DNA from 4 places in the Serratia sp. CoH_134_PS_4 genome. Region 3 is predicted to be linked to each of the others. Evidence: predicted binding sites of a transcription regulator. Region 3 holds the regulator's gene; each other region holds the start of a gene.

Region 1 (2,207 bases), on a different contig from region 3:
ATAGCGGTGATCTGCGGAACGCCTACGCCGGTTACGATACGGGTGGTACAGATAGAGCCCGGGCCGATACCCACTTTAACTGCGCTAACACCGGCATCCGCCAGCGCTTTAGCGCCGGAAGCGGTCGCGACGTTACCGCCAACGATCTGCAGATCAGGGTATTTTGCACGGGTTTCGCGAATGCGCTGCAATACGCCTTCGGAATGGCCATGGGAGGAGTCAATCAGCAGGACGTCAACACCGGCAGCAACCAGCGCATCAACACGCTCTTCGTTACCGGCACCGGCGCCAACTGCGGCACCTACGCGCAGGCGGCCATGCTCGTCTTTACAGGCGTTTGGCTTACGTTCTGCTTTTTGGAAGTCTTTTACGGTGATCATGCCCAGCAGGTGGAACTGGTCATCCACGACCAACGCTTTCTCAACGCGCTTTTCGTGCATTTTCTGCAGTACAACTTCACGCGCTTCGCCTTCTTTCACCGTAACCAAGCGCTCTTTTGGCGTCATCACGGCGGTAACAGGCTGGTTCAGATCGGTCACAAAGCGAACGTCACGGCCGGTAATGATACCAACCAGTTCGTTTTCTTCGGTCACGACCGGGTAACCGGCAAAGCCGTTACGCGCGGTCAGCTCTTTCACTTCTTTCAGGGTGGTGGCAGGCGTTACGGACTGTGGATCGGTAACCACGCCGCTCTCATGTTTTTTCACGCGGCGGACTTCTTCAGCCTGACGCTCGATGGACATGTTCTTGTGAATGAAGCCCAGACCGCCTTCCTGTGCCAGCGCAATGGCCAGACCGGACTCGGTTACGGTATCCATGGCTGCGGACAGCATAGGGATGTTCAGGCGGATAGTTTTGGTCAATTGGGTGCCGAGCTCAGCGGTATTAGGCAGAACCGTAGAGTGAGCTGGAACCAGGAGAACGTCGTCGAACGTTAGTGCTTCTTTTGCGATACGTAGCATGGGCAATATCTCACCAGAGTGGGCTGTGAAAAAGATAAAATATTGCCGCGGCATTATACAGAGCGTAATCGGTTGCCTCCAGCACTTTCTCACAAAAACTCTTGATTACCTTTTTCAGCCATGTAGTATCGACCAATTAAGTGCTTGTTTTGAAATTTGATCTGGGTCACATGTCGCTACCTGTTTCGCCGTCTATTTTTACCGTAAGCCGCCTAAATCAGACGGTTCGACAGCTGCTGGAAATGGAAATGGGCCAGATTTGGCTCTCCGCCGAGATCTCCAACTTCTCCCAGCCGTCTTCCGGCCACTGGTATTTCACGCTGAAAGACGACCGCGCGCAGGTGCGTTGTGCCATGTTCCGCAACAGCAACCGCCGCACCACTTTCCGTCCGCAAAATGGCCAGCAGGTTCTGGTTCGTGCCAGCATCACGCTGTATGAACCGCGGGGCGACTATCAGCTTATTGCCGAAAGCATGCAGCCTGCCGGCGACGGCCTGCTGCAACAACAGTTCGAACAGTTGAAAGCACGCCTGAGCGCTGAAGGGTTATTCGATCAGCAGTTCAAACAGCCTCTGCCCAGCCCGGCCAAACGCGTCGGGGTGATCACCTCCGCCAGCGGTGCGGCGCTGCACGATGTGCTGCAGGTACTGCAACGTCGAGATCCTTCACTGCCCATCGTTATTTACCCGACGTCAGTGCAGGGTGCAGAAGCGCCCTTGCAGATAGTGCGCGCCATCGAAACGGCCAACCGCCGCGACGAATGTGACGTGTTGATCGTCGGCCGTGGTGGCGGTTCGCTGGAAGATCTGTGGAGTTTCAACGACGAACGTGTGGCACGCGCGATTTTCGCCAGCCGTATTCCGATCGTCAGCGCCGTCGGCCATGAAACCGACGTCACCATTGCCGATTTTGTCGCTGACCTGCGTGCGCCAACCCCTTCTGCCGCCGCCGAACTGGTCAGCCGCAATCAGTTGGAGCTGCTGCGCCAATTGCAGGCCCAGCAGCAGCGTATGGAAATGGCGATGGATTACTATCTGGCGCAGCGCCAGCAGCAGTTCACCCGCATCAACCACCGTTTGCAGCAACAGCATCCGCACCTGCGTCTGGCGCGTCAGCAAACGTTGTTGTTCAAACTGCAACGCCGGTTAGAAGAGGGTATGCAGAACCAACTGCGTCTGTCCTCACGCCGCAGCGAACGCGCGCAACAGCGCCTGGCGCAAATGCAACCGCAGGCACGCATTCACC
Region 2 (2,207 bases), on a different contig from region 3:
TCCAGTCAAAGCCCAAACCGTAATACAGCGGCGTTGGGATGATAATTGCGGCTGTCTCGGTGGCCGGCTGAGTGTCTGGCAACATCCCCATGACCCAAGCCAAAAGGTAACCGACTGCCATGGCGATGACCAACGAGGCGACGCGAAGGTAGGGGTTACGCTGGCGGTTAAGCAGAATAATGACCAAGAGTACGGCCCCGGCCAACATCAGGTTTTTTGGCGCGCCAAAGCTGTGATCATTCATCGCGGCATAGCCGCCACCGATGGAGGTTAGCCCAACCTGGATCAGCGACAAACCGATAATCATCACCACAATGCCAGAAACCAGCGGGGTGATGATGCGACGCGCCAGATGCAGCACGCGCGATAACAGGATTTCGGTGCAGGAGGCGACCATCAGTGTGCCGAACAGTGCCGCCATCATGGTAGGGACATCGGCCCCCCCGTTTTTCAATGCCAGCCCACCCATAATCAGCGGTGAAACGAAGTTAAAGCTGGTGCCTTGAATCGAGAGCAAGCCGGAACCGACCGGTCCCCAGGTTTTAATTTGTAGGATGGAAGCCAAACCGGAAGCGAACAATGACATGCTGATGATGTGCTGGGTGTCTTGTGCCGGTAGACCTAATGCCTGGCAGATCAACAGAGCAGGGGTGATTACCGCAACAAACATCGCCAGCAGGTGCTGACCGGCGGCAAACAGGGTTTGCGGCAATGGCGGTCGGTCTTCCAGGCGATAAATGAGTTCGCTATTGCGCAGCGTTGAGGAGGCTTTTTGCTCTGCATCGAGCTCGGCGGATGGCATGGTCATGATGTGGCATTTCCGGAAACGGCAAAGCAGGCATTTTAATGATTTACCCCGCAAAAGCAAACGGTTGCGCGTTACTATTCTGTTAGCATTATCGGCGGTTATGTCGCATTTTCGTTCATTTTTTCTTGTGTTATCAGCGTTTTTTACTTCTAATCCTGCACTCATCAAGTTTTAAAAACTAAGCGGTTTTCTATAACTTATTATTTATTAATTGGATCTTTTCCCTTACATGGAGTACCTGGATGTTTCATCTTGATACTTATGGCACGTTAGTCGCGGCAACATTGGTTTTGCTCCTTGGGGGCAAATGCGTCACAAGCATCCCTCTGTTAAGAAAATACACCATTCCCGCACCTGTCGCCGGTGGCTTGCTGGTGGCTATCCTGTTATTAGCCCTGAAAAAATTCGCTAACTGGGAAATCAGCTTCGATATGTCGCTGAAAGACCCTTTGATGCTGGCCTTCTTTGCCACTATTGGTCTCAATGCCAACCTGGCGCGGCTGCGCGCGGGCGGTAAGGCATTGATGGTATTTCTGTTTGTCGTGCTGGGCTTGCTGTTGGTGCAGAACGCGATCGGCATCGGCATGGCAAAAATGCTGGGTCTGGACCCGTTGATGGGTCTGATCGCCGGTTCCATTACCCTGTCCGGCGGCCACGGCACTGGGGCGGCCTGGAGCAAGCTGTTCATTGAGCGTTACGGCTTTGAAAATGCCACGGAAGTTGCAATGGCCTGCGCCACCTTCGGGTTGGTTTTGGGCGGCCTGATCGGCGGTCCTGTGGCGCGTTATCTGGTGAAGCACTCTTCTACACCGGAAGGGTCTCCGGATGACAGCGTTCAGCCAAGCGGTTTTGAAAAACCGGAAAGCGGCCGTTTGATTACCTCGCTGGTCATGATTGAAACCATCGCGATGATTGCCATCTGTTTGAGCCTGGGTCAGTTTATTTCCGGCTTATTGAGTGGCACGGTGTTTGAACTGCCAAACTTTGTCTGTGTGCTGTTTGTTGGTGTGATCCTCAGTAACACACTGGCCTTCACCGGTTTCTATACTGTGTTTGAGCGTGCAGTATCGGTGCTGGGCAACGTTAGCCTGTCGCTGTTCCTGGCGATGGCGTTGATGAGCCTGCGCTTGTGGGAATTGGCTTCGTTGGCACTGCCAATGCTGGCGATCCTGGCAGTACAGACGTTGGTGATGGCACTGTACGCAATCTTTGTTACCTACCGGGTGATGGGTAAAAATTACGATGCCGCGGTACTGGCTGCGGGTCACTGTGGCTTTGGTATGGGTGCGACGCCGACGGCGATAGCCAATATGCAGGCGATTACCGATCGCTTCGGTCCATCGCACCTGGCGTTTCTGGTGGTGCCAATGGTGGGGGCGTTCTTTATTGATATCGCCAA
Region 3 (2,207 bases):
ACGCCTGCCGGCGTGCTATTTATTCAGGAGGCGCGCGGTGTCATCAAAAAAATGCTCGACACGCGTCGGCAGTGTCAGCAGGTGGCCAACGGCTGGCGTGGCCAGTTGAAAATTGCCGTAGATATTATCGTCAAGCCTCAACGTTGCCGTCAGTTGGTGTTGGACTTTTATCGGCATTTTCCTGACGTTGAATTATTGGTTCAGCCAGAAGTGTTCAATGGCGTCTGGGATGCGTTGGTGGATGGGCGTGCTGATATGGCGATAGGTGCGACACGGGCCGTACCGGTCGGCGGTGGGTTTGCCTTTCGCGATATGGGCGATATGCGTTGGTTGTGTGTGGCCAGCCCGCAACATCCACTGGCGGCTCAGGATGGGTTGTTAAACGATGATCAGCTACGGCCTTTCCCATCGCTCTGTCTGGAGGATACCTCACGCAATCTCCCCAAGCGGGTCACCTGGACGTTGGATAACCAGCGGCGCTTGGTGGTGCCGGACTGGTCGTCGGCGGTGGATTGCCTGTGCGCCGGATTGTGTGTCGGGATGATGCCTGCGCATCAGGTCTTGCCGTTAGTACAACGTGGCGAGCTGGTGGCGTTACAGTTGCAGGAGCCGTTCCCAGCCAGCCCTTGTTGCCTGACGTGGCAGCAAAATACGCCTTCTCCGGCGATGGCCTGGCTGTTGGACTATTTAGGGGACAGTGAAACGTTGAATCAGGAATGGTTAAGCGAAGTGACGCCGGAAACCGCAGTGGCTTCCGGCCCGAATGACTAGCGGCGGTAATCGATGAACGGGCCGTCAGCAACCGAACGGCGCTCAACCAACTTGGGATGCACCTCAATCACCTGTGATTCTTCACGCTTGCTGATGATGCGATCCAACAACATGGTGAATGCCATCTCACCCAAACGCTCTTTGGGCTGATGAATAGTGGTCAGCGCCGGGGTGAAATAGCGCGCATTGCGCACGTTATCGTAGCCAATGACCGAGATGTCTTGAGGCACGCGTAGCCCAAGCTCATCGGCGGCGCAGATAGCCCCCATTGCCATAATATCGCCACCACAGAATACCGCTGTCGGACGCTGTTTCTGCGACAGTATCTGGTGCATGGCCTTGTAGCCGGATTCTGGCTCAAAGTCACCCTGGACGATCCACTCGTCGCGCACGTCGATATGGGCTTCCTCCATCGCTTTTAAGAAGCCCTGATGGCGCCCGCCCCCTGTATTACGTGACAGTTGGCCGGGAATGGCGCCGATATCGCGGTGTCCGCGTTCGATCAGATAGCGCCCAGCCAGATAGCCACCTTCGAACGCATTATCAATGATGGTATCAGTAAAATCACCGCGTGCGGCGCCCCAGTCCATGACAACCATTGGGATGTTGCGGTAATCTTCCAGCATGCCAAGCAATTGGTCCGGATATTCTGAACACATCACCAACAAGCCATCGACGCGCTTTTGCGCCAGCATTGCCAGATAGGCACGCTGTTTGTCCAAATTGTTGTGCGAGTTACACAGTATCAGCGTATAGCCTTTGCTATAGCAGCTGTTTTCTACCGCTTCGATCACTTCAGCAAAGTAGGGCGCTTCACTGGAGGTTGCCAGCAGGCCAATCGATTTGGTGTGATTGACCTTCAGACTGCGCGCCACTGCGCTGGGTGAATAATGCAGCTCTTTAATTGCGGCACTCACGGCCGCTTTAGTCTCTTCGGCGACGAAACGAGTCTTATTGATGACGTGCGAAACGGTGGTGGTGGAAACGCCAGCGCGTTTGGCCACATCTTTAATCGTTGCCATGTAAAGAATGACTCCTGAACTCACATGTTGCAGTATGTAAGTGTGATGTTAATCGTTTGCCTGCGTAGATCCTTCTCCAAAGAAGCGAAAACTGAGTTTTTAGTGTGTTGAAGTCGTCAGCGCTTGGTCAGGAGGGGCATTTTTGCCGGTACACAGTTGTGAACTGCGAATTTTGTCCCATATTGAGCAAAAGGGGAAGAGGTAATCGGTATTATAAACCGGGAAATGATAACAAGATTTTATTGGCCAACTGTGTGAAAATGGTTTGACGCATTAATTGTGTGCCTTTTATCCTTGGGAAAACCAATCTGAAAAGGAGTTGTAATGGATACCGATCTGAAAATGTCACTGTTCACCACTGTCTGTGCGCTGGCCGTGATTATTGCTTTTAGCTTCACTGCAGCATTGAACTGA
Region 4 (2,207 bases), on a different contig from region 3:
CAGCACGATAAATACCGCACACAGAAGGCCGGACATGGCATCAACAAAGTCGTTGAAGTCCAGTTTGGTCACGTTGCTCAACATCAGCAGGCCAACATACATCAGCGCAGGTGCGGTAGCATAAATCGGTACCAGATAAGACAACGGCGACAAGAACAAGATCAACAGGAACAACAGGCCGACTACGGTCGCCGTCAGGCCGGTTTTGCCCCCCGCCGCAGTACCCGCAGCAGACTCGATATACACTGCCGCCGGGGCTGCACCTACCAAACCGGAAAAAATGCTGCTCAGGGAATCCGACGTCAATGCTTTGCCGCCGTTGATGATTTGCCCGTCTTTATCCAACAGGTTAGCCTGACCAGCCACCGCACGAATGGTCCCGGTCGCATCAAACACCGCGGTCATCACCAATGCCAACACGCTTGGCAATACCACAGGCTGCAATGCCCCCATGATATCAAGACTGAAGATCAATGATTTGCCGTTAGCATCCGTCAGGCTAGGCATCGCGAACAAGCCCTGATATTTCACCGCCGGGTCAAACAGCAGACCAATGATCGAAATGACAATGATCACCAGCAGAATGCCACCGGGCACACGCAGCTTTTCCAAGCCAAAAATCACCGCCAGCCCGAGCAAGGTCATCACAACCGGGAAGGACGTAAATGCGCCCAGCGCCACAGGCAAACCGTCCAGCGGGTTCTTCACCACCAGGCCCACACCGTTCGCGGCGATCAACAACAGGAACAGACCAATGCCAATTCCGGTACCATGCGCCACGCCCATCGGCAGATTACGCAGGATCCAGGCACGAATACCGGTTACCGAGATGATGGTAAAGAGTACGCCCATCAGGAATACCGCGCCCAGCGCCACTGGAATGCTGATGTGTTGCCCCAGCACCAGGCTGAAGGCGGTAAACGCGGTCAGTGAAATCGCACAACCGATAGCCATTGGCAAATTCGCCCACAGCCCCATCAGTAACGATCCAAGACCGGCGACCAAACAGGTCGCGACAAACACCGCCGTTGGCGGGAAACCCGCCTTGCCGAGCATGCTCGGTACGACGATCACCGAATAAACCATCGCCAGGAAGGTGGTTAACCCCGCTACCACTTCCTGACGCACGGTGCTGCCACGCGCAGAAATATTAAAATAACCATCAAGCCCGCCTTTTGGTTTAACGGCGTTGTTCGCTTGAGAATTCGACATGTTGCTGTCCCCTGTGTTTCATTGCCAGCCCGTTTCAAAAGGCTTGTTGTTCCGCCCACGCATGTTTATTACGGTATCGTTTCCGTCACGTTCGCGTCCTTGCCCTTTACGCATGCTGCCAACCGGCATCACATATAAGGCAAACGTTTAACTCCCATTGCGTGAAACGGGTGATTTATGGTGGTTTATTCAAGGCAAACGATTATCCAGCCTTCTACACCCTCTGATCAACCAAAGATCGCGGCAATTCATGCAAAAAGCCTGGGGAACTATCATTATCGAAAATACGGTTTTTGTCCCATAGGTAAATCCGATGGGAATGCCCCCCAAAAATGGGGGGCCGAAACAGCTACTGCGCCCGCGCTGCATTTTCATCCATGTACATCAGTTCCCAGATATGTCCGTCAAGATCCTGGAAACCATGCCCATACATAAAGCCGTAATCTTGCGGTTGGTTATAAGTATTACCGCCGGCGGCGATCGCCTTACGCACCACATCGTCTACCGCTGCCCGATTAGGCTGCGACAAACATATCAGCACCTCAGTCGCCTTCCTGGCATCGCTAACCGGATTCGGGGTGAACATTTTGAATTTTTCGTGGGTAAGCAGCATCACATAAATGCTGTCGCTGACCACCATGCAGGCGGCGGTGTCATCGGTAAACTGTTGATTAAAGCCGAAGCCCAGCTGGGTGAAAAAAGCAACAGATGCGGGCAGATCGCCCACCGGCAGGTTAACAAAAATTTGCGTAGCCATGGGCTACCTCCGATGAAGAGTGACCTCATCGAGTATAGCCCATCGTCTTAACTCAGCAGGTCATAAGGTCCCCCCTGATCCAGAGCGCGCTGATAGGCTGGACGTGAATGAATACGCTGCAGATAACCACGCAATTTCGGGCAAGCGTCCAGTGCGCCGCGCGCCGCCATCGCTTCCAGCGGGAAGCTCATCTGGATATCCGCCGCGCTGAACTCATTACCGACAAACCAGGTATTTT

The links. The regulator PurR, encoded in region 3, represses purine synthesis genes. The targets are predictions, from matches to a motif close to CANGCAAACGTTTGCNTG.
Region 1: guaB (IMP dehydrogenase) is a predicted target of PurR. The motif match lies at 1,024-1,041, and genes of this name have one in related genera.
Region 2: AC2FCQ_RS19555 (nucleobase:cation symporter-2 family protein) is a predicted target of PurR. The motif match lies at 862-879, and genes of this name have one in related genera.
Region 4: AC2FCQ_RS11060 (NCS2 family permease) is a predicted target of PurR. The motif match lies at 1,349-1,366, and genes of this name have one in related genera.

The regions. Positions count from the first base shown of each region.
Region 1 is NZ_JBXWKI010000006.1:174,083-176,289, reverse strand. Features, by position in the region: gene guaB (IMP dehydrogenase) at 1-962, opposite strand, end outside; gene xseA (exodeoxyribonuclease VII large subunit) at 1,133-2,207, shown strand, end outside.
Region 2 is NZ_JBXWKI010000014.1:24,009-26,215, forward strand. Features, by position in the region: gene AC2FCQ_RS19555 (nucleobase:cation symporter-2 family protein) at 1-808, opposite strand, end outside; gene gltS (sodium/glutamate symporter) at 1,051-2,207, shown strand, end outside.
Region 3 is NZ_JBXWKI010000001.1:855,343-857,549, reverse strand. Features, by position in the region: gene punR (DNA-binding transcriptional activator PunR) at 1-771, shown strand, start outside; gene purR (HTH-type transcriptional repressor PurR) at 768-1,793, opposite strand; gene cydH (cytochrome bd-I oxidase subunit CydH) at 2,118-2,207, shown strand.
Region 4 is NZ_JBXWKI010000005.1:277,895-280,101, forward strand. Features, by position in the region: gene AC2FCQ_RS11060 (NCS2 family permease) at 1-1,212, opposite strand, end outside; gene AC2FCQ_RS11065 (VOC family protein) at 1,562-1,969, opposite strand; gene AC2FCQ_RS11070 (glutathione S-transferase family protein) at 2,017-2,207, opposite strand, start outside.